One region of the Streptomyces sp. NPDC050504 genome, then DNA from elsewhere that is predicted to be linked to it. Evidence: riboswitches for the same ligand, from Rfam matches in the RefSeq annotation. Region 1 holds a riboswitch; each other region holds the start of a gene.

Region 1 (5,785 bases):
GACCGTGCCGGCGCGGGTGGAACCGCCCGCTCCGTAGGTCACGGAGACGAAGCTGGGGGCCACCGCCTCGACCCGACGTAGCGCGCTCCAGAGGTTCCGCTCGCCCTTCTCCGTCTTGGGCGCGCGGAATTCGAAGGAATACGAAGTTTTGCCGGTCGCAAGCATTTCGCGCACCGTGCGGGCACGATCTGTCCTGGTCGAAGCTGTACCAAGGGCCATACCGGCAGGTTAACCAGGGCAGCCCGGTCCCCCAACCAGGCGTATGGGATATGCCGGTTTTGCCGGGTTGTTGTCCACCCCTCGGACAGACTTGTGACCGTACGGCGGTACGACCCCCTCCGCTACGCCGACGCGGCCCGCTCGGCGACGCGCTTCGCGAGGGCGGCGGCCGCCGCCCCGGGGTCGTCCGCCTCGGTGATCGCCCGGACCACCACGATGCGGCGCGCGCCCGCGTCGAGCACCTCGTCCAGATTGCCCGCGTCGATCCCGCCGATCGCGAACCAGGGCCGGTCCTGGGCGAGCGAGGCGGCGTACCGCACGAGGCCGAGGCCGGGGGCGTACCGCCCCGGCTTGGTGGGCGTCGGCCAGCAGGGGCCCGTGCAGAAGTAGTCCACGCCGGGCTCGGCGGCCGCGGCGTCCACCTCGGCCTCGGCGTGCGTGGAGCGGCCGATGAGCACCCGCCGTCCCAGGACGGCGCGCGCCGCGGGGACCGGCAGGTCGCCCTGCCCCAGGTGCAGCACGTCGGAGCCGATGGCGTGCGCCACGTCGGCCCGGTCGTTCACGGCGAGGAGCTTGCCGTGCCTGCGGCAGGCGTCGGCGAAGACCGCCAGGTGCTCCAGCTCCTCGGCCGCCTCCATGCCCTTGTCCCGCAGCTGGACGACGTCCACGCCGGAGGAGAGGACGGCGTCGAGGAACGCGGGGAGGTCACCCTGCCGCTTGCGGGCGTCCGTGCAGAGGTAGAGCCGGGCGTCGGACAGCATCAGGTGGTACTCCCCCGTCGTGATGGGGCGGTGGTGCGGGGCCGTGGGAGACACGGCCCCGCACCACCGCGCGTGGTGTGCGGCGTGCGGTGTCGTCAGACGGCGAGCGCCTGGGCGCGGCGCTTCACCTCCGTGCCGCGATTCTCGCTGAGGGCCTGCGCGGGCGTGCCCGGCAGGCTGTCGTCCGGAGTGAACAGCCACTCCAGCATCTCTTCGTCGGAGAAGCCGTCGTCCTTCAGCAGCGTCAGGGTCCCCACGAGCCCCTTCACCACCTTGTCGCCGTCGATGAAGGCGGCCGGCACCTGGAGCGTCCGGTTCTCCCCACGGCGCACGGCGATGAGCTGGCCCTCCTTGACCAGCTGCCGCACGCGCGTCACCTCGATGCCGAGCATCTCTGCGATGTCGGGGAGGTGGAGCCAGGCGGGGACGAGAGCATCGGTGTTTGCGTCAATCTCGGTCACAGGACAAGCGTGCCATCCCCCACTGACAGTGGGTAGCCGGGTCGGGCGAACGGGACAGTTCGCCAATCGCCACGCCGCGAAACGACCCTGATTACGGCTTTTGCACTGCGATTTTCAGCTGTACGTCGGGGTCGGCGGCGCGCTCCGGGTCGAGCGGGACGCCCGACTCGATCAGTCTGCGGCCCTGCGCCAGGTCGCGCGGCCTGCCGACGGCGAGCAGCGCGGCCAGGGCGCCCTCGCGCAGCCAGAGCACCGACCAGGCGGCGCCGTCGGGGTCGCCGCGCCGCACCAGCGTGTCGCCGGGCGCGTGGTGGCCCGCGTACTGGACGAAGCGCCCGAACTGCTCGGACCAGAAGTACGGGACGGGGTCGTACGCCTTCCCCCGCCCGCCGTCGGCGCCCTCGCCGATGATGTCGGCCGCGACCGCACGGGGCCCCTGGAGGGCGTTGTCCCAGTGGTGGACCAGCAGGCGCGCGCCGGAGCGGGCCGAGGGGAAGGAGGCGCAGTCCCCGACCGCGTACACGTCGGGGAGCGAGGTGCGCAGGTGCGCGTCGGCGGTCACCGAACCGTCGGGGCCGAGCTCGATCCCGGAGCCCGCGAGCCAGCCGGTCGCCGGGCGGGCGCCGATGCCCACGACCACGGCGGCCGCCGGGAGCCTGCGGCCGTCCGCGAGGACCACCGCGCCCGGCTCGACCGCGGCCACGCGCGCGCGGGTGAGGAGTTCGGCGCCGCTCTCCGCGTACCAGGCGGCCATCGGGGCCGCGACCTCGGCGGGCAGCGCCCCGGCGAGCGGGTGCTCGGCGGCCTCCACGACGGTGACCGCGCAGCCCGCCTGGCGTGCGGCGGTGGCGAACTCGGCGCCGATCCAGCCCGCGCCGACGACCACGACGTCCCGCTGCCCGTCGAGGACGGGGCGCAGCCGCTCGGCGTCCTCGACGGTGCGCAGCAGGTGGACGCCGGGGACGTCCTCGCTGCCGCGCAGCACGACGGGCTCGGCGCCGGTGGCCAGCACCAGCACGTCGTACGGGAGGGGCCCTTCGGCGGTGTCGACCTCGCGGTCGCCGGGGCGCAGCCCGGTCACCTCGCGGCCCAGCACGAGCTCCACCGAGAGCGCCTCGTAGTCGATCTCGAAGGCGACGTCGGCCGCTTCCGCCTTGCCGAGCAGGACCGCCTTGGACAGCGGCGGCCTGTCGTACGGCCGGTGGGGTTCGGCGCCGACCAGGGTGATCGGCCCGGTGAAGCCCTGTTCGCGCAGGGCGACGGCGGTCTGTGCCCCCGCCATGCCCGCGCCCACGACGACGATTCGTTTCTGCTCGCTCATCCGCACCACCCTACTCATCTGACGGTCCGTCAGTAGCGGTCCGTCTCACAATTGCTCGACCACGCTGGTTCCGCTGCCCTCCTGGGACTCCCACCGCCAGGTCTCCTCCAGCCGCACCCGGCCGTCGGGCAGCTCCACGACCATGGACACGCAATGGCCCGACGAGGTTCCCCCGTCGTGCTTCAACTGGACGTAGCGGAAGTCCAGGCGGTCGCCGTCCCGGGTGCCGACCAGGTGCCCGCGGACCACGTCACCGCCCTCGTACTCGGCCCATATCCGGCCGTCCCGCTCGTGGTAGGTGAACCTGGTCCGCGTACCGACCTGGCCCGGCGCCTGGTCGGCGACCGGTGCGAGGACGAGTCCGTCGAGCGAAGGGGCGCTGGTGCGTGCCACGGCGAATGCTCCCTTACTGAGGGTCGAGCCCGGGGTTTAGGGTGGCCAAGGTAAAGCACTCGCGGGAGCCCGAACGCACCGGGCTGAGAGGGAGGCTGGGCGGCCTCCGACCGTAAGAACCTGATCCGGGTCATGCCGGCGAAGGGAGGGGCTGGACGCCCATGTCTCGATCTCGATCAAGCGACGTCCTCGTCATCGGGGGCGGCATCATCGGCCTGGTCACGGCCTGGCGGGCGGCGGGACGGGGCCTCGCGGTCACCGTCGCCGACCCGGACCCCGGCGGCGGGGCGGCGCAGGTCGCGGCCGGAATGCTCGCGGCCGTCACCGAGCTGCACCACGGCGAACAGACGCTGCTCGGCCTCAACCTGGAGTCCGCGCGCCGCTATCCGGGCTTCGTCGCGGAGCTGGAGGAGGCGTGCGGCCGGTCGGTCGGCTACCGCGCCTGCGGCACCCTGGCCGTCGCGCTGGACGCCGACGACCGCGCCCACCTGCGCGAACTCCACGCCCTCCAGCACCGCTCGGGCCTGGAGTCGCAGTGGCTGACCGGCCGGGAGTGCCGCCGCCTGGAGCCGATGCTCGCCCCCGGCGTGCGCGGCGGGCTCCAGGTCGAGGGCGACCACCAGGTCGATCCGCGCAGGCTGGCGGCCGCGCTGCTGACGGCCTGCGAGCGGGCCGGGGTGGCCTTCGCGCGCGGCTGGGTGGAGCGCCTCTCGGTGGTGCGGGACCGGGCCGCCGGAGCCGTCCTGGTGGACGGCACCGAACTCGCGGCCGACCAGGTGGTGCTGGCGGCGGGCAGCCTGAGCGGCGAGCTGGGCGGGGTGCCGTCCGACGTGCTGCCGCCGGTGCGGCCGGTCAAGGGGCAGGTGCTGCGGCTGACGGTGCCGCGCGCGTACGCGCCCTTCCTGTCGCGGACCGTACGGGCCGTGGTGCGCGGCAGCCACGTCTACCTGGTGCCGCGCGAGAACGGCGAGCTGGTCGTCGGCGCCACCAGCGAGGAGCTGGGCTGGGACACCACCGTCACGGCGGGCGGGGTGTACGAACTGCTGCGCGACGCGCACGAGCTGGTGCCCGGCATCACCGAGCTGCCGCTCACCGAGACCAGGGCGGGGCTGCGGCCGGGCTCCCCCGACAACGCCCCGCTGCTCGGCCCGACCGCCCTGCCCGGCCTCGCCCTGGCGACCGGGCACTACCGCAACGGCGTGCTGCTCACGCCCGTCACCGGCGACGCGCTGGCGGCGTACCTCGCGACCGGGGAGCTGCCCGACGAGGCGCGCCCGTTCGCCCCGGGCCGCTTCGCGCGGGTCCCCGGCCCCTCGCGCCCCCTGGAGGTGTCCGCATGACCGTGTCCGTCAACGGCGAGGTGCGCGAGCTGGCGCCGGGCACCACGCTGGACGCCCTCGTCGCGACGCTCACCACCGCGCGGGGCGGGGTCGCCGCCGCCGTCAACGAGGCCGTCGTCCCGCGCAGCCAGTGGCCGGGCACGGCGCTGTCGGACGGCGACCGCGTGGAAGTGCTCACCGCCGTACAGGGAGGCTGACCGATGTCCGACGACCCCTTCGTCCTCGGGGACACCACGTTCGCCTCCCGGCTGATCATGGGTACGGGCGGGGCGCCCAGCCTCGACGTGCTGGAGCGCTCCCTGACCGCGTCCGGCACGGAGCTGACGACGGTGGCGATGCGCCGCCTCGACCCGACCGTGCAGGGCTCGGTCCTCTCCGTCCTCGACCGGCTCGGCATCCGGGTCCTGCCGAACACCGCGGGCTGCTTCACCGCGGGCGAGGCGGTGCTGACCGCGCGGCTGGCGCGGGAGGCGCTGGGCACGGACTGGATCAAGCTGGAGGTCGTCGCCGACGAGCGGACGCTGCTGCCCGACGGGGTGGAGCTGCTGGACGCGGCGGAGACCCTGGTGGACGACGGCTTCACGGTCCTGCCGTACACCAACGACGATCCGGTGCTCGCGCGGAAGCTGGAGGACGTGGGCTGCGCGGCGATCATGCCGCTGGGCTCGCCCATCGGGTCCGGGCTCGGCATCCGCAACCCGCACAACTTCCAGCTGATCGTGGAGCGCGCCGGGGTGCCGGTGATCCTGGACGCGGGGGCGGGGACCGCGTCCGACGCGGCGCTCGCGATGGAGCTGGGGTGCGCGGCGGTGATGCTGGCGTCGGCGGTGACGCGGGCGCGGGAGCCGGTGCTGATGGCCGAGGCGATGCGGCACGGGGTGGAGGCGGGACGGCTCGCGTGGCGGGGCGGGCGGATCCCCCGACGCCACTTCGCGGAGGCGTCGTCGCCGGTGAGCGGGATGCCGGCCCTGGATCCGGAACGCCCGGCGTTCTGAGGGGCCCCGCTGCGCGGGGCGGTGGACACGTTGCGCGTGTGCCCCACCCTCGCGCAGTTCCCCGCGCCCCTAAATGGGGCGGGGCGGGGTGCCGCCCGCCGCAGGCGAGAACGGCGCCCCTGGCGACGGGAACCCCCGCAGGGCCCCGCGCCCGGGGGGCGCCGCGTCACAGGTCGGCTGCATTCCGGCGGAGCCGCCCGCCGTACTCCATCCGGGTGGCCCCGCGCCTCGTACACTCACCTGCGTGGATACGACCCTCCAGGACCCCCTCGTCGGGCACGTGCTCGACAGCCGC
Region 2 (5,785 bases), on a different contig from region 1:
GGTAGCCGCCGTGGCCCTGCTCATCGCCGCCCTGCGCAACAGCTCCACCCAGGAACCCGCGGTCGACGAGGAGGAGGGACTGACCGAGGAGGTGTCGCGCGCCCGCGAGGCCTGGCGCCACGCCCTGTTGGAGCGCGGTCTGCTGCCCTTCCTGCGGGACGCCCTGGCCGATCCGAGCGTCGACCCGACGTCGAACCGCAAGCCCTACCGGTCCAGCGGCCGCATACCGAAGGTCGGCTACAGCGGCCCCGACTTCGCGAGCCCCAACGAGGGGCCGGTGGCCGGGCCCCGGCCGACCTTCACCAGCCCCGACTTCACGAGTCCCGACTACGGCGGCCCCGAGCACCAGCCCGAATGACGGACGGGCGCACCGGGGCCGCACCCGTTTCACGGTTTCACGTGAAACATCGCTCTGTTCAGTTGGCGATCGGGAGGTAGACCCGGTTGCCCGCCTCGGCGAACTCCTTGGACTTCTCCGCCATGCCCGCCTCGATCTCCTCCGCCGCTGACCCCTCGGACGAGAGGTCGCCGCCGTGCTCGCGCCTGATGTCCTGCGAGATCTTCATCGAGCAGAACTTGGGGCCGCACATGGAGCAGAAGTGCGCCGTCTTCGCGGGCTCGGCGGGCAGCGTCTCGTCGTGGAACTCCCGCGCCGTGTCCGGGTCGAGGGCCAGGTTGAACTGGTCCTCCCAGCGGAACTCGAAGCGCGCGTCGGAGAGCGCGTCGTCCCAGTCCTGTGCGCCCGGGTGCCCCTTGGCGAGGTCCGCCGCGTGCGCCGCGATCTTGTACGTGATGACGCCGGTCTTCACGTCGTCGCGGTTGGGCAGGCCCAGGTGCTCCTTGGGCGTGACGTAGCAGAGCATCGCCGTGCCCCACCAGGCGATCATCGCGGCGCCGATGCCCGAGGTGATGTGGTCGTACGCCGGGGCGACGTCCGTGGTCAGCGGGCCGAGCGTGTAGAACGGCGCCTCCTCGCAGATCTCCTGCTGGAGGTCGATGTTCTCCTTGATCTTGTGCATCGGGACGTGCCCGGGGCCCTCGATCATCGTCTGCACGTTGTGGCGCTTGGCGATGGTGTTCAGCTCGCCCAGCGTCTTCAACTCGGCGAACTGCGCCTCGTCGTTGGCGTCCGCGATCGACCCCGGGCGCAGCCCGTCGCCGAGCGAGTACGTGACGTCGTACGCCGCGAGGATCTCGCAGAGCTCCTCGAAGTTCTCGTAGAGGAACGACTCCTTGTGGTGTGCCAGGCACCACGCGGCCATGATCGAGCCGCCGCGCGAGACGATGCCGGTCTTGCGGCGCGCGGTCAGCGGCACGTACCGCAGCAGCACGCCCGCGTGGACCGTCATGTAGTCGACGCCCTGCTCGGCCTGCTCGATGACCGTGTCCTTGTAGATCTCCCAGGTCAGCTCCTCGGCCTTGCCGTCGACCTTCTCCAGGGCCTGGTAGAGCGGCACGGTGCCGATCGGCACGGGGGAGTTGCGCAGCACCCATTCGCGGGTGGTGTGGATGTTGCGGCCCGTGGAGAGGTCCATGACCGTGTCGGCGCCCCAGCGGGTCGCCCAGGTCATCTTCTCCACCTCCTCCTCGATGGAGGAGGTGACCGCGGAGTTGCCGATGTTGGCGTTGACCTTCACCAGGAACCGCTTGCCGATGATCATCGGCTCGATCTCCGGGTGGTTGACGTTGGCCGGCAGCACCGCGCGCCCGGCCGCGATCTCCTCGCGGACGACCTCGGGGGAGACGTTCTCGCGGATCGCGACGTACTCCATCTCCGGCGTCACCTCGCCCCTGCGGGCGTACGCGAGCTGGGTCACCGCCTGCCCGTCGCGGCCCCGGCGGGGCTGGCGCGGGCGGCCGGGGAAGACCGCGTCGAGGTTGCGCAGACCGCCGCGCGGCGCGGTGTGCTTGATCCCGTCGTCCTCGGGGCGGACCGGGCGGCCCGCGTACTCCTCGGTGTCGCCGCGCCCGATGATCCAGTTGTCCCGCAGCGGAGGCAGCCCGCGCCGCACGTCGGTGTCGACGTTCGGGTCGGTGTACGGCCCCGACGTGTCGTACAGCGTCACGTCCTTGCCGTTGGTGAGGTGCACCTGACGGACCGGCACGCGGAGGTCGGGGCGCGAGCCCTCGACGTATCCCTTGTGCCAGCCGATGGACTTCCCGGCCTCGTTCTGCGTGGAGGCAGGCGTGCGTGCGTCCGATGTGGTCATGAGACCTACTCCCTACGCCGGCATTACCCGGTAACAGGTTCGGCGGTCGGCGCAGCTGCGACCCGTGTCGTCGTCAGCGCCCTCTCAGCCCGGTGCTCCGAGCTCCCGCGTGTGCAAGGTTTTGCCCCCACGCTAGCGTCCTCGCTGGCGCGCTGAACAGAGGGCCCCGTCCGTTCTTGCGATGATCGGTCGGTGACGTCCCCACACCACGCGCCCGAGGCCGAGCCCCCCGCCCCCGCCCACTCCCACGGCCACTCCCACAGCCACGGGCCCGCCGCGCCCGTCTCCAAGCACCTGCGGAAGGTCATCGCCGCGGTCCTGATCCCCTTCGCCACCGCGGTCTTCGTCGGGCTGTGCGTCCTGTGGCCGGGCGGCGCCCCCGCCCATGAACGCACCGGGGTCGGCTTCGACCGGCAGACCGAGACGGGCAGGGTCGCCAAGGTCGAGGCGGTCGACTGCAAGGACGTGAACGCCGGTCAGGTGCCGCCCGCCGGTGACCCGTCCACCGCACAGGGCGGCAAGGCGGCCGGCGCCGAGCGGAAGGGGTGCAAGAAGGCCACGGTCGAGGTGACCAGCGGCAAGGACAAGGGCCGCACCTTCGTCGAGATCGTCCAGCCCGGCGCACCGCGCCAGTTGGAGCACGGTCAGGGCGTGGTGGTGGCGTACGCCCCGGACGCGCCCCGCGAGCTCCAGTACTCGGTGACCGACGTGAACCGGAAGTTCCCGATGGCACTGCTGGCCGGGATCTTCGCGCTCGCGGTGGTCGCGGTCGGGCGGATGAAGGGCGTGATGGCGCTGATCGCGCTCGCCGTGTCCTTCGCCGTACTGACCCTGTTCATCCTCCCGGCGATCCTCCAGGGCTCCAACCCGCTGGTGGTGGCGGTGGTCGGGGCGAGCACGATCATGCTGATCGCGCTCTACGCCTGTCACGGCCTCACCGCCCGCACCTCCGTCGCCGTCCTCGGCACGCTCATCTCGCTGCTGCTGATCGGGCTGCTCGGCTCGCTCTTCATCGGCCAGGCGTTCCTCAGCGGCAACACCGACGACAACACCGGGCTGATCCACGGCCTCTACCCGAACATCGACATGTCGGGGCTGCTGCTCGCGGGCGTCATCATCGGTTCGCTGGGCGTCCTGGACGACGTGACGGTCACCCAGACGTCGGCGGTCTGGGAGCTGCACCAGGCGGATCCGACGATGGGCGTCCGCAAGCTGTACCGGGCGGGCATCAGGATCGGCCGGGACCACATCGCGTCGGTCGTGAACACGCTCGTACTGGCCTACGCGGGCGCCGCGCTGCCGCTGCTGCTGCTCTTCTCGATCGCGCAGTCCAGCGTGGGGACGGTCGCCAACAGCGAGCTGGTGGCCGAGGAGATCGTCCGGACGCTGATCGGCTCGATCGGCCTGGTCGCCTCGGTGCCGGTGACCACCGTGCTGGCGGCGCTGGTCGTCTCGGCCGACCGGCCGAGCGGGGCCGGGGCCGCGGCGGCCCCCGTACGCGGCGGAAGGGGCCGCCGCCGCAAGAAGTAGCGGCGACGGCCCCTTCCGTACGGGGCGGGCGGGGTCAGCCCGCGCTCTGCTCCTCGGCCAGGATCCGGCCCAGGGCCTCCTCCAGGTGCACCTCGAACTCACCGAGCGCACGCTCCTGGCCGAGCGGCACGAGCTTGTCGGTCCGGTCGAGGAAGGCGACCAGCGGCGCGGCCCCGGCCCTGAAGAGCGCCCGGTCGCCACCGACCTGGAGCCGGATGTGGACGTCGCTGAGGTTGTCCGGCTCCGCGGGGGAGACGTGCACGTCGCCGTCGCCGCTCGGCCTGCCGAGCCCGTCGAGCAGCAGTTCGCGGCCGAACGCCCAGGTGACGGGGGCATCGCCGGGCAGATGGAAGGTCATGCGTACTGCGTACGGATCGCGCATCTCGTACCGGAGCTCCACCGGGATACGGAAGGAGAGCTCCTCGGAGACGAGGAAGCTCATCATGACCTCTGCCTGAACGGATTCGAGCATTGCCTAACCCCGCAGTAGATGAAACTGGCCAGGAATGATCCCCACTGGCTCTCTTGACGCCATCGTGCTGTACCCGCTAACAGATCACAAGGAGTGAGTTTTCAGATACTGATAGAGAAGGCCAGGGAGCTCACGAGCGCCCCCACTTCGCTCCGCAACTGCTCAACTGCGGGGAGGAGACGGCCTTCTTGGTGCACGGGGAGAGAAATGGCCATGGTCGCGGCAGTTGTACCGACAGTAATCGGAATCGCCGCGCAGACCGTCCCCAGCGCGTACTCCTGGCGCTCGATGACCGGCTTCATGCGCTCCATCGAGCCGAGCCGCTCCATCAGCGCGCGCTGCCCCGGCACCGAGTAGCGCGTCACGGGCTGGACGGGGTGCCGGTCGAGGTGGTCCTGGCGGCTCTTCTCGTCGAGCTGGCTCAGCAGGCACTGGCCCAGCGCGTGGGCGTGGCCGGTCTCGCGGAAGTCCGCCCACTCCTCGACGGCGGGGGCGTTGGGGGTGTCGGCGACGGCGACGAGCTCGATCTCCCCCTCGCGGTAGACCGCGAAGTAGACCGGGACGCCGATGACGTCCCGCCAGTGCTCCAGCGAGTCACTGATCTTGGTGCGACGATTCTGCTGCGCTCCGCCACCGGCCAGCCGCTCGGCCGCGTCGCCGTACAGGAACACGCCCTTCTCGCGGCGCAGATATCCCTCGTGCGTCAGGGTGCGCAGCAGGTGGTACGCGGTGGGGAGGGGGAGTCCGGCCTCGCGCGCCAGCTGTTTGGCGGGGGCGCCGTCCCGGTGGGAGCCGACGGCCTCCAGCAGCCGCAGGGCCCGTTGCACCGACCCGATCAGGGTGGGTACCGCCGAATGCGATGGCGTGGCCAAAGGGCACCCCCAGGCGTGCTGACGGGCTGCCGGCCCGCCCGCGGGGGCCTCCCCCGCGCGCCCACCACAAGCCTGGGTCTCCATTCGAACGACCGTGGCAATCACCGGACTTGGCGGTCACCGGCCCTTGATTCCCAGGAGGCGGCAGAGGGTCGTCACTCTATCGGCAGCCCCCGGTCGCGGGTGGGGTTTCGCCCGGAGCGTTCCCCCGGCCGGGCTAACCCGCACACGCCCCGTTCACCAGCTGTCGCCGCGGTTCGTCGAGGACGACATGAACTTCCGTACGACGTAGATCAGGCCGCCGACGATCGCCACGAAGAGCAGGGCCTTGAAGAGCAGGCCGATCACGAAGCCGACCACGCTCGCTATCAGGCTGCCGAAGACGAACAGCGCGATGACGGGCACGGCGACCCACTTCACCCACCAGGGCATCCCCTTGAACACCTCTCGCACGTCTGCCATGGCCCTCTCCCTCGCTGTCTCCGCACCGCTCGCGCGGCGTGCCCGGCGCTACCGCCGCTTCCTGATTCGATGCTAGGCGCGGGACAGGGGCCGACGGGGGCCTCGCGCCCCCCGCTCTCCCCTGACCCGACCCCTAGGGAATCCGGAGTTCCGAATCAGCTCTCAGGCGGAGAGAAGACCACCATGACCCTCAGGTCCTCGGTGATGTGGTGGAACTTGTGCGGCACTCCCGCCGGTAC
Region 3 (5,785 bases), on a different contig from region 1:
GAACGGGGTCGACGGCGTCTACGACTCCGACCCCAAGACCAACCCCGACGCGGTGAAGTTCGACGCGCTGGAGTACGGCGAGGTCATCGCCCGGGACCTCAAGGTCGCCGACATGACCGCCATCACCCTCTGCCGGGACAACCAGCTGCCGATCCTCGTCTTCGAGCTGCTCGCGGAGGGCAATATCGCCCGCGCGGTCAAGGGTGAGAAGATCGGCACGCTCGTCAGCGACCGGGGTACCCGGGCCTGATTCCCCCGGGGCCCCGCCCCAGAGGATGGACAACGGCCTGCCGGTCGGACACCGTGCAGGTGAAGACGCGGGTAATGACGCGGGTGACGCCCACTGACGCGGGTCGCGCCCACTCAAGACACCAGGAGCAAGTGGTGATCGAAGAAATCCTCCTCGAAGCCGAGGAGAAGATGGAGAAGGCCGTCGTGGTCGCCAAGGAGGACTTCGCGGCGATCCGCACCGGGCGTGCGCACCCGGCGATGTTCAACAAGATCGTGGCCGACTACTACGGCGCGCTGACGCCGATCAACCAGCTGGCCTCGTTCTCGGTCCCCGAGCCGCGCATGGCCGTGGTCACGCCGTTCGACAAGAGCGCGCTGCGCAACATCGAGCAGGCCATCCGCGACTCCGACCTCGGGGTCAACCCGAGCAACGACGGCAGCATCATCCGGGTGACCTTCCCCGAGCTGACGCAGGACCGCCGCAAGGAGTACATCAAGGTCGCCAAGACCAAGGCCGAGGACTCCAAGATCTCGATCCGCTCCATCCGCCGCAAGGCGAAGGAGACGCTCGACAAGCTCGTCAAGGACAAGGAGTCCGGCGAGGACGAGGTCCGCCGTGCCGAGAAGGAGCTCGACGACACCACCGCGAAGTACGTGGCGCAGGTGGACGAGCTGCTGAAGCACAAGGAAGCCGAGCTGCTCGAGGTCTGATGAACGACTCTTCCTGGGGATCCCCGGCGGGAGCCGGATACTGGGGATCGCCCGAGATGGGGGCCGCCCCGGCGGGTCCCGCACACGATGTGCACGAAGCCCAGCAGACTCGGCCCATGCCCATCGTGCCGGACGTTCCCGACGCAGGTAGAGACGCTGACGACCACGATCGCCGGAGTCAGGGGGCCGGGAGTTCCCACGGCCCCCTGTTCCGTGACGAGGCGCCTGTGGCCGCGCGGCCCCTGGCGGAGGAACCCATGGCCGTCCAGCCTCCGACCCCGCCCCAGAAGAAGCGCGCCGGCCGCGACCTGCGCGCCGCCATAGGGGTCGGGGTGGGGCTCGGCGCGGTCATCGTCGCCTCGCTCTTCATCGTGAAGCCCGTGTTCCTCGGCGTGATAGCGATCGCCGTGGTGGTCGGCCTCTGGGAGCTGACCTCCCGCCTGGAGGAGCGCAAGGGCATCAGGGCCCCGCTGGTACCGCTCGCGGTCGGCGGCGCCGCGATGGTCGTGGCGGGCTTCGTCCGGGGGGCCGAGGGCGCCTGGGTGGCCATGGCGCTCACCGCGCTCGCGGTGCTCGTGTGGCGGATGACCGAGCCGCCTGAGGACTACCTGCGGGACGTCACCGCGGGCGTCTTCGCGGCGTTCTACGTGCCGTTCCTGGCCACGTTCGTGGCGATGATGCTGGACGCCCCCGACGGCGACTGGCGCGTGCTGACGTTCCTGCTCCTGACGATCGTCAGCGACACCGGGGCGTACGCGGTGGGCTGGCGCTTCGGCAAGCACAAGCTCGCCCCGCGCATCAGCCCCGGCAAGACCCGCGAGGGGCTGCTGGGCGCCATCGCCTTCTCGATGGTGGCGGGCGCGCTGTGCATGCAGTTCCTCATCGAGGACGGCACGTGGTGGCAGGGCCTGGTGCTCGGCTTCGCGGTCGCGGTCAGCGCCACCCTGGGCGACCTGGGCGAGTCCATGATCAAGAGGGACCTCGGGATCAAGGACATGGGGACGCTGCTGCCGGGCCACGGCGGCATCATGGACCGGCTCGACTCGCTGCTGCCGACCGCGCCCGTGGTCTGGCTGCTGCTGGTGATCTTCGTCGGGTAGTCCCGGCCGGTCCCGGTTATCCTGGAGGGCGCGTCGCTCGTGAGCGACGCGCCCTTCCGGCCTTCCGGGCCCGTCCAGGCGTCCGTCGGCCGGCCACCCCGCACCTCACCCCACTCCCGCGCACGCGGAGGTCGCCCGGCCTCGTCGTACCGAGGAACGCAACTAGGAGTTACCGCCCATGGCACGCCCCGCCCCGGGAGAACTGACCTTCGTGGCGCCGCGCGCGGCGAAGAAGCCGCCGCGCCACCTCGCCGACCTGACGCCCGCCGAGCGCAAGGAGGCCGTCGCCGCGATCGGCGAGAAGCCCTTCCGCGCCAAGCAGCTCTCCACGCACTACTTCGCGCGCTACGCGCACGACCCGGCGGAGTGGACCGACATCCCCGCGGGCTCCCGCGACAAGCTGCGCGCCGAGCTGCTGCCCGACCTGATGAGCGTCGTGCGGCACATCTCCTGCGACGACGACACCACCCGCAAGACCCTGTGGCGGCTGCACGACGGGACGCTGGTGGAGTCCGTCCTGATGCGCTACCCGGACCGGGTCACCATGTGCATCTCCTCGCAGGCCGGCTGCGGCATGAACTGCCCGTTCTGCGCCACGGGCCAGGCCGGGCTCGACCGCAACCTGTCGACCGCCGAGATCGTGCACCAGATCGTCGACGGCATGCGCGCGCTGCGCGACGGCGAGGTCCCGGGCGGGCCCGCGCGGCTGTCCAACATCGTCTTCATGGGCATGGGCGAGCCGCTGGCCAACTACAAGCGCGTCGTCGGCGCCATCCGCCGCCTCACCGACCCCGAGCCCGACGGCCTCGGCCTCTCCCAGCGCGGCATCACCGTCTCGACGGTCGGCCTCGTCCCCGCCATGCTGCGCTTCGCCGACGAGGGCTTCAAGTGCCGCCTCGCGGTCTCGCTGCACGCCCCCGACGACGAGCTGCGCGACACCCTCGTGCCGGTGAACACCCGCTGGAAGGTGCGGGAGGTGCTGGACGCGGCGTGGGAGTACGCCGAGAAGTCCGGCCGCCGCATCTCCATCGAGTACGCGCTGATCAGGGACATCAACGACCAGGCGTGGCGGGGCGACCTGCTCGGGCGGCTCCTCAAGGGCAAGCGCGTGCACGTCAACCTGATCCCGCTGAACCCGACGCCCGGCTCGAAGTGGACCGCGTCCCGCCCCGAGGACGAGAAGGCGTTCGTCGAGGCCATCGCGGCGCACGGAGTGCCGGTGACCGTCCGGGACACCCGTGGCCAGGAGATCGACGGAGCGTGCGGACAGCTGGCCGCTTCGGAGCGTTAGTATCGTGGCTTGAAATTGCATATTCCGGCAGGGGAGCGCCACAGCGCTGAGAGTGCGGCACGCCGCAGACCCTCAGAACCTCGCCCAGGTCATTCTGGGTAGGAAGTTCGGTCACCACTCAAGCTGTTGCGCCCTGCCCGCACGCCGTCGGCGTGCGGGCAGGGCCGCGTCTCTTCCTGGTCACCCAGGAGGAAAAACCAGTGAGCACCACCAGAAGGATCACCGCGGGCGCGCTCGCCGCCGCGCTCGGCGTCACCGCGCTCGCCGCCTGCGGCAGCGACAAGGACGAGAAGGACGGCTCGTCCGGCGCGGGCAAGGGCTCCAAGACCGTCACGCTCGTCAGCCACGAGTCCTTCGCGGCCTCGCCCGACGTGCTGAAGGAGTTCACCCGCCAGACCGGCTACACGGTCAAGGTCCTCAAGAGCGGCGACGCCATCGAGGCACTCAACAAGGAGATCCTCACCAAGGGCTCCCCGCAGGGCGACGTCTTCTTCGGCGTCGACAACACCTCGCTCTCCCGCGCCCTCGACAACGGCCTCTTCACGCCGTACGAGGCCAAGGGCCTGGACCAGGTCGCCGAGTCCGTCCAGCTCGACAAGGACAAGCACCGGGTCACGCCCGTCGACACCGGCGACGTCTGCGTCAACTACGACAAGAAGTACTTCGCCGACAAGAAGCTGGCGCCGCCCGCCTCCTTCGACGACCTGGTCAAGCCGGAGTACAAGGACCTCCTCGCCGTCGAGAACGCCCAGACCTCGTCGCCCGGCCTGAGCTTCCTGCTCGGCACCGTCGCGGCCTACGGCGACGACGGCTGGAAGGAGTACTGGGGCAAGCTCAAGGACAACGGCGTCAAGGTCGTCAACGGCTGGGACCAGGCGTACAACCAGGAGTTCTCCGGCTCGGCCGGCGGCAGGAAGGCCAAGGGCGAGCGGCCGCTCGTCGTCTCGTACGCCTCCAGCCCGCCCGTCGAGGTGCTGTACGCCAAGCCGCAGCCGACCCAGGCGCCCACCGGCGTCGCCGTAGGCACCTGCTTCCGCCAGACCGAGTTCGCCGGGCTGCTGACCGGCGCGAAGAACGAGGCGGGCGGCAAGGCGCTGCTCGACTTCCTGATCGGCAAGCGGTTCCAGGCGGACATGCCGCTCAACATGTTCGTGAACCCGGTGACCGCCAACGTGCCGCTGCCCGAGCTGTTCGTCCGGCACGGCGCCGTGGTCTCCAAGCCGCAGACCATGGAGCCCGAGAAGATCGCGAAGAACCGCGACCAGTGGGTCGGGGCCTGGGCCTCGATCGCCGTCAAGTGAGCCGTACGACGTGATGCGGCGTACGACGTGAAGCGGCGGACGCGCGGGGGCGCGGCGCGGCTGGGGCTGATGCTCCTGCCCGTCGCGTTCTTCGCGGTCTTCTTCGCCTACCCCGTGACCGCCATCGTCGGGCGCGGGCTGAAGGCCGACGGGGCGTGGGAGTTCGGGCGCGTCGGCGAGGTGCTGGGCCGTCAGGACATCCTGGACGTCCTCTGGTTCACCACCTGGCAGGCCGCCGCGTCGACCGCGCTGACCCTGCTGGTCGCGCTGCCCGGCGCGTACGTCTTCGCGCGCTTCGACTTCCCCGGCAAGGCGCTGCTGCGCGCGGTGGTGACCGTGCCGTTCGTGCTGCCGACCGTGGTCGTCGGCACGGCGTTCCTCGCGGTCCTCGGGCGCGGCGGACTGCTCGACGAGGCGTGGGGCGTACGGCTCGACACCACGGTCTGGGCCATCCTGCTCGCCCACGTCTTCTTCAACTACGCGGTCGTCGTACGGACCGTCGGCGGTCTGTGGGCGCAGCTCGACCCCCGGCAGGAGGAGGCCGCGCGGGTGCTCGGCGCCTCGCGCCTCACGGCCTGGCGGCGGGTGACGCTGCCCGCGCTCGGGCCCTCGGTCGCGGCGGCGGGCGTGATGGTCTTCCTCTTCACCTTCACCTCCTTCGGCGTCGTGCAGATCCTGGGCGGACCGTCGTACTCCACGCTCGAAGTGGAGATCTACCGGCAGACCGCCCAGGTCTTCGACCTGTCCACGGCCGCCGTGCTGACCCTGGTGCAGTTCGCCGCGGTCGGCGCGATCCTCGGCGTCCACGCCTGGACCGTACGGCGCCGGGAGAGCGCGCTGCGGCTCGTCGACCCGGCGGGCACCGCCCGGCGGCCCGCGGGCGCGGGGCAGTGGGCGGTGCTCGGCGGGGTGCTGCTGAGCGTGCTGCTGCTGGTGCTGGTGCCGCTCGGGGTGCTGGTGGAACGGTCCTTCGCGGTCGGCGACGGCTACGGCCTCGACTTCTACCGGGCGCTGGGCGAACTCGACCCGGCGGGCGGCGTCTTCCTGGTGCCGCCCATCGAGGCCGTGTGGAACTCGCTGTCGTACGCGGTGGTGGCCACGGCCCTCGCGCTGCTGATCGGCGGGCTCGCCGCCGCCGCGCTGGCCCGGCG
Region 4 (5,785 bases), on a different contig from region 1:
TCCTGTACGGCGACGCGGCCGAGCGGCTGGCCGGTGGCGGAGCGCAGCAGAATCGTCGCACCAAGATCAGTGACTCGCTGGAGCACTGGCGGGACGTCATCGGCGTCCCGGTCTACTTCGCGGTCTACCGCGAGGGGGAGATCGAGCTCGTCGCCGTCGCCGACACCCCCAACGCCCCCGCCGTCGAGGAGTGGGCGGACTTCCGCGAGACCGGCCACGCCCACGCGCTGGGCCAGTGCCTGCTGAGCCAGCTCGACGAGAAGAGCCGCCAGGACCACCTCGACCGGCACCCCGTCCAGCCCGTGACGCGCTACTCGGTGCCGGGGCAGCGCGCGCTGATGGAGCGGCTCGGCTCGATGGAGCGCATGAAGCCGGTCATCGAGCGCCAGGAGTACGCGCTGGGGACGGTCTGCGCGGCGATTCCGATTACTGTCGGTACAACTGCCGCGACCATGGCCATTTCTCTCCCCGTGCACCAAGAAGGCCGTCTCCTCCCCGCAGTTGAGCAGTTGCGGAGCGAAGTGGGGGCGCTCGTGAGCTCCCTGGCCTTCTCTATCAGTATCTGAAAACTCACTCCTTGTGATCTGTTAGCGGGTACAGCACGATGGCGTCAAGAGAGCCAGTGGGGATCATTCCTGGCCAGTTTCATCTACTGCGGGGTTAGGCAATGCTCGAATCCGTTCAGGCAGAGGTCATGATGAGCTTCCTCGTCTCCGAGGAGCTCTCCTTCCGTATCCCGGTGGAGCTCCGGTACGAGATGCGCGATCCGTACGCAGTACGCATGACCTTCCATCTGCCCGGCGATGCCCCCGTCACCTGGGCGTTCGGCCGCGAACTGCTGCTCGACGGGCTCGGCAGGCCGAGCGGCGACGGCGACGTGCACGTCTCCCCCGCGGAGCCGGACAACCTCAGCGACGTCCACATCCGGCTCCAGGTCGGTGGCGACCGGGCGCTCTTCAGGGCCGGGGCCGCGCCGCTGGTCGCCTTCCTCGACCGGACCGACAAGCTCGTGCCGCTCGGCCAGGAGCGTGCGCTCGGTGAGTTCGAGGTGCACCTGGAGGAGGCCCTGGGCCGGATCCTGGCCGAGGAGCAGAGCGCGGGCTGACCCCGCCCGCCCCGTACGGAAGGGGCCGTCGCCGCTACTTCTTGCGGCGGCGGCCCCTTCCGCCGCGTACGGGGGCCGCCGCGGCCCCGGCCCCGCTCGGCCGGTCGGCCGAGACGACCAGCGCCGCCAGCACGGTGGTCACCGGCACCGAGGCGACCAGGCCGATCGAGCCGATCAGCGTCCGGACGATCTCCTCGGCCACCAGCTCGCTGTTGGCGACCGTCCCCACGCTGGACTGCGCGATCGAGAAGAGCAGCAGCAGCGGCAGCGCGGCGCCCGCGTAGGCCAGTACGAGCGTGTTCACGACCGACGCGATGTGGTCCCGGCCGATCCTGATGCCCGCCCGGTACAGCTTGCGGACGCCCATCGTCGGATCCGCCTGGTGCAGCTCCCAGACCGCCGACGTCTGGGTGACCGTCACGTCGTCCAGGACGCCCAGCGAACCGATGATGACGCCCGCGAGCAGCAGCCCCGACATGTCGATGTTCGGGTAGAGGCCGTGGATCAGCCCGGTGTTGTCGTCGGTGTTGCCGCTGAGGAACGCCTGGCCGATGAAGAGCGAGCCGAGCAGCCCGATCAGCAGCAGCGAGATGAGCGTGCCGAGGACGGCGACGGAGGTGCGGGCGGTGAGGCCGTGACAGGCGTAGAGCGCGATCAGCATGATCGTGCTCGCCCCGACCACCGCCACCACCAGCGGGTTGGAGCCCTGGAGGATCGCCGGGAGGATGAACAGGGTCAGTACGGCGAAGGACACGGCGAGCGCGATCAGCGCCATCACGCCCTTCATCCGCCCGACCGCGACCACCGCGAGCGCGAAGATCCCGGCCAGCAGTGCCATCGGGAACTTCCGGTTCACGTCGGTCACCGAGTACTGGAGCTCGCGGGGCGCGTCCGGGGCGTACGCCACCACCACGCCCTGACCGTGCTCCAACTGGCGCGGTGCGCCGGGCTGGACGATCTCGACGAAGGTGCGGCCCTTGTCCTTGCCGCTGGTCACCTCGACCGTGGCCTTCTTGCACCCCTTCCGCTCGGCGCCGGCCGCCTTGCCGCCCTGTGCGGTGGACGGGTCACCGGCGGGCGGCACCTGACCGGCGTTCACGTCCTTGCAGTCGACCGCCTCGACCTTGGCGACCCTGCCCGTCTCGGTCTGCCGGTCGAAGCCGACCCCGGTGCGTTCATGGGCGGGGGCGCCGCCCGGCCACAGGACGCACAGCCCGACGAAGACCGCGGTGGCGAAGGGGATCAGGACCGCGGCGATGACCTTCCGCAGGTGCTTGGAGACGGGCGCGGCGGGCCCGTGGCTGTGGGAGTGGCCGTGGGAGTGGGCGGGGGCGGGGGGCTCGGCCTCGGGCGCGTGGTGTGGGGACGTCACCGACCGATCATCGCAAGAACGGACGGGGCCCTCTGTTCAGCGCGCCAGCGAGGACGCTAGCGTGGGGGCAAAACCTTGCACACGCGGGAGCTCGGAGCACCGGGCTGAGAGGGCGCTGACGACGACACGGGTCGCAGCTGCGCCGACCGCCGAACCTGTTACCGGGTAATGCCGGCGTAGGGAGTAGGTCTCATGACCACATCGGACGCACGCACGCCTGCCTCCACGCAGAACGAGGCCGGGAAGTCCATCGGCTGGCACAAGGGATACGTCGAGGGCTCGCGCCCCGACCTCCGCGTGCCGGTCCGTCAGGTGCACCTCACCAACGGCAAGGACGTGACGCTGTACGACACGTCGGGGCCGTACACCGACCCGAACGTCGACACCGACGTGCGGCGCGGGCTGCCTCCGCTGCGGGACAACTGGATCATCGGGCGCGGCGACACCGAGGAGTACGCGGGCCGCCCGGTCCGCCCCGAGGACGACGGGATCAAGCACACCGCGCCGCGCGGCGGTCTGCGCAACCTCGACGCGGTCTTCCCCGGCCGCCCGCGCCAGCCCCGCCGGGGCCGCGACGGGCAGGCGGTGACCCAGCTCGCGTACGCCCGCAGGGGCGAGGTGACGCCGGAGATGGAGTACGTCGCGATCCGCGAGAACGTCTCCCCCGAGGTCGTCCGCGAGGAGATCGCGGCCGGGCGCGCGGTGCTGCCGGCCAACGTCAACCACCCGGAGATCGAGCCGATGATCATCGGCAAGCGGTTCCTGGTGAAGGTCAACGCCAACATCGGCAACTCCGCGGTCACCTCCTCCATCGAGGAGGAGGTGGAGAAGATGACCTGGGCGACCCGCTGGGGCGCCGACACGGTCATGGACCTCTCCACGGGCCGCAACATCCACACCACCCGCGAATGGGTGCTGCGCAACTCCCCCGTGCCGATCGGCACCGTGCCGCTCTACCAGGCCCTGGAGAAGGTCGACGGCAAGGCCGAGGAGCTGACCTGGGAGATCTACAAGGACACGGTCATCGAGCAGGCCGAGCAGGGCGTCGACTACATGACGGTCCACGCGGGCGTGCTGCTGCGGTACGTGCCGCTGACCGCGCGCCGCAAGACCGGCATCGTCTCGCGCGGCGGCTCGATCATGGCCGCGTGGTGCCTGGCACACCACAAGGAGTCGTTCCTCTACGAGAACTTCGAGGAGCTCTGCGAGATCCTCGCGGCGTACGACGTCACGTACTCGCTCGGCGACGGGCTGCGCCCGGGGTCGATCGCGGACGCCAACGACGAGGCGCAGTTCGCCGAGTTGAAGACGCTGGGCGAGCTGAACACCATCGCCAAGCGCCACAACGTGCAGACGATGATCGAGGGCCCCGGGCACGTCCCGATGCACAAGATCAAGGAGAACATCGACCTCCAGCAGGAGATCTGCGAGGAGGCGCCGTTCTACACGCTCGGCCCGCTGACCACGGACGTCGCCCCGGCGTACGACCACATCACCTCGGGCATCGGCGCCGCGATGATCGCCTGGTGGGGCACGGCGATGCTCTGCTACGTCACGCCCAAGGAGCACCTGGGCCTGCCCAACCGCGACGACGTGAAGACCGGCGTCATCACGTACAAGATCGCGGCGCACGCGGCGGACCTCGCCAAGGGGCACCCGGGCGCACAGGACTGGGACGACGCGCTCTCCGACGCGCGCTTCGAGTTCCGCTGGGAGGACCAGTTCAACCTGGCCCTCGACCCGGACACGGCGCGGGAGTTCCACGACGAGACGCTGCCCGCCGAGCCCGCGAAGACGGCGCACTTCTGCTCCATGTGCGGCCCCAAGTTCTGCTCGATGAAGATCTCGCAGGACATCAGGCGCGAGCACGGCGGCGACCTCTCGTCCGAGGGGTCAGCGGCGGAGGAGATCGAGGCGGGCATGGCGGAGAAGTCCAAGGAGTTCGCCGAGGCGGGCAACCGGGTCTACCTCCCGATCGCCAACTGAACAGAGCGATGTTTCACGTGAAACCGTGAAACGGGTGCGGCCCCGGTGCGCCCGTCCGTCATTCGGGCTGGTGCTCGGGGCCGCCGTAGTCGGGACTCGTGAAGTCGGGGCTGGTGAAGGTCGGCCGGGGCCCGGCCACCGGCCCCTCGTTGGGGCTCGCGAAGTCGGGGCCGCTGTAGCCGACCTTCGGTATGCGGCCGCTGGACCGGTAGGGCTTGCGGTTCGACGTCGGGTCGACGCTCGGATCGGCCAGGGCGTCCCGCAGGAAGGGCAGCAGACCGCGCTCCAACAGGGCGTGGCGCCAGGCCTCGCGGGCGCGCGACACCTCCTCGGTCAGTCCCTCCTCCTCGTCGACCGCGGGTTCCTGGGTGGAGCTGTTGCGCAGGGCGGCGATGAGCAGGGCCACGGCGGCTACCAGGATGCTGGCCGCCGTGACGGCCCCGAAGAACCAGCCCGCCGCGACCAGGGTGTCAGCGAAGACGGGCGCGGGGCTCAGCATCTGAAGGAGGTAGCCGACGATCAGGAAGATCGCGGCGGATGCGCCCGCGAGGACGGGTGCCAGGACGGTGACGACCGCGGCGACTCCCGCTCCCGACCCGGCCGCCGCGTCCGTCATGGGGTCGGGGTCGGAGTCGCGCGTCGAGAGCGGGTCCTCGGGCGCGCGCAGTTCGTCGCGGGCCTTCACGTAGTGGTCGTACTCGGCTGCGGCGGCCGCGGTGATCAGCGCGGTGGCGTTCAGCGCCATGGTGCGCAGCTGTTCCAGGTTGAGCCGTTCGCCCACAGAGGCGAGGTCGGGCCGGTCGTGCGCGTGGCGCAGTGCGTCGTCGAGGATCCGCTCGAACTCCGGGCGGTCCTCGGTCAGCAGGTGCGGAGCGCTGTTCATGTGCATCCCCCGATGCTCCGTAGGGCCGGATTGCCCGCGATGACCGGGCGATTGGGCGAAACGGAGGAGAGCCTGCTACGGATACGCCGATGGTAGAGCGGTTACGGCACGGGGTGACAGGGGCTTTCCAGAAATAGGGCCCAATGGTCGCGGTGCTTCCGGTCGTACGGGCGCCTGCCCAGAGAACCGTCAGTCATGCAGGGGAAGTTGGACCACCAGCAACTTACCGGCCATGGTCACTCCGCCGTCCATGGCGATGGCGAGCCCGTCGGCGTACACGTGGGGGCCCTCGACGACCGGTCCTGCCGAGTCGTCGCCGTCCTCGGATCCGACCTCTCCCAGCAGGTAGGGGATGGGGCTGTGGCCGTGGACGACGCGCTCGCCGCCGTAGGTCGACAGCAGTTCCCGTACGGCCGTGGAGCCGCCCTCGTCGCGGAAG

What was found. Region 1 has a riboswitch for thiamine pyrophosphate ahead of thiO (glycine oxidase ThiO). Riboswitches for the same ligand answer to the same signal wherever they lie in the genome.
Region 2: another riboswitch for thiamine pyrophosphate. It lies ahead of thiC (phosphomethylpyrimidine synthase ThiC); the one in region 1 lies ahead of thiO (glycine oxidase ThiO).
Region 3: another riboswitch for thiamine pyrophosphate. It lies ahead of ACIBNE_RS39090 (thiamine ABC transporter substrate binding subunit); the one in region 1 lies ahead of thiO (glycine oxidase ThiO).
Region 4: another riboswitch for thiamine pyrophosphate. It lies ahead of thiC (phosphomethylpyrimidine synthase ThiC); the one in region 1 lies ahead of thiO (glycine oxidase ThiO).

The regions. Positions count from the first base shown of each region.
Region 1 covers NZ_JBITHO010000008.1:403,807-409,591, forward strand. The annotation lists gene metF (methylenetetrahydrofolate reductase [NAD(P)H]) at 1-219, opposite strand, end outside; gene thiE (thiamine phosphate synthase) at 342-980, opposite strand; gene ACIBNE_RS29960 (Rv2175c family DNA-binding protein) at 1,076-1,441, opposite strand; gene ACIBNE_RS29965 (NAD(P)/FAD-dependent oxidoreductase) at 1,533-2,762, opposite strand; gene ACIBNE_RS29970 (hypothetical protein) at 2,808-3,155, opposite strand; TPP riboswitch at 3,207-3,319, shown strand; gene thiO (glycine oxidase ThiO) at 3,317-4,495, shown strand; gene thiS (sulfur carrier protein ThiS) at 4,492-4,692, shown strand; gene ACIBNE_RS29985 (thiazole synthase) at 4,696-5,490, shown strand; gene pknB (Stk1 family PASTA domain-containing Ser/Thr kinase) at 5,735-5,785, shown strand, end outside.
Region 2 covers NZ_JBITHO010000003.1:769,169-774,953, reverse strand. The annotation lists gene ACIBNE_RS14380 (hypothetical protein) at 1-358, shown strand, start outside; gene thiC (phosphomethylpyrimidine synthase ThiC) at 417-2,210, opposite strand; TPP riboswitch at 2,203-2,329, opposite strand; gene ACIBNE_RS14370 (YibE/F family protein) at 2,403-3,740, shown strand; gene ACIBNE_RS14365 (SsgA family sporulation/cell division regulator) at 3,775-4,212, opposite strand; gene ACIBNE_RS14360 (IclR family transcriptional regulator) at 4,314-5,039, opposite strand; gene ACIBNE_RS14355 (DUF5326 family protein) at 5,322-5,537, opposite strand; gene ACIBNE_RS14350 (cupin domain-containing protein) at 5,702-5,785, opposite strand, start outside.
Region 3 covers NZ_JBITHO010000016.1:104,485-110,269, reverse strand. The annotation lists gene pyrH (UMP kinase) at 1-250, shown strand, start outside; gene frr (ribosome recycling factor) at 385-942, shown strand; gene ACIBNE_RS39100 (phosphatidate cytidylyltransferase) at 942-2,042, shown strand; gene rlmN (23S rRNA (adenine(2503)-C(2))-methyltransferase RlmN) at 2,221-3,333, shown strand; TPP riboswitch at 3,353-3,456, shown strand; gene ACIBNE_RS39090 (thiamine ABC transporter substrate binding subunit) at 3,534-4,634, shown strand; gene ACIBNE_RS39085 (ABC transporter permease) at 4,704-5,785, shown strand, end outside.
Region 4 covers NZ_JBITHO010000003.1:229,524-235,308, reverse strand. The annotation lists gene ACIBNE_RS12365 (IclR family transcriptional regulator) at 1-566, shown strand, start outside; gene ACIBNE_RS12360 (SsgA family sporulation/cell division regulator) at 668-1,105, shown strand; gene ACIBNE_RS12355 (YibE/F family protein) at 1,140-2,477, opposite strand; TPP riboswitch at 2,551-2,677, shown strand; gene thiC (phosphomethylpyrimidine synthase ThiC) at 2,670-4,463, shown strand; gene ACIBNE_RS12345 (hypothetical protein) at 4,522-5,352, opposite strand; gene ACIBNE_RS12340 (metallophosphoesterase) at 5,536-5,785, opposite strand, start outside.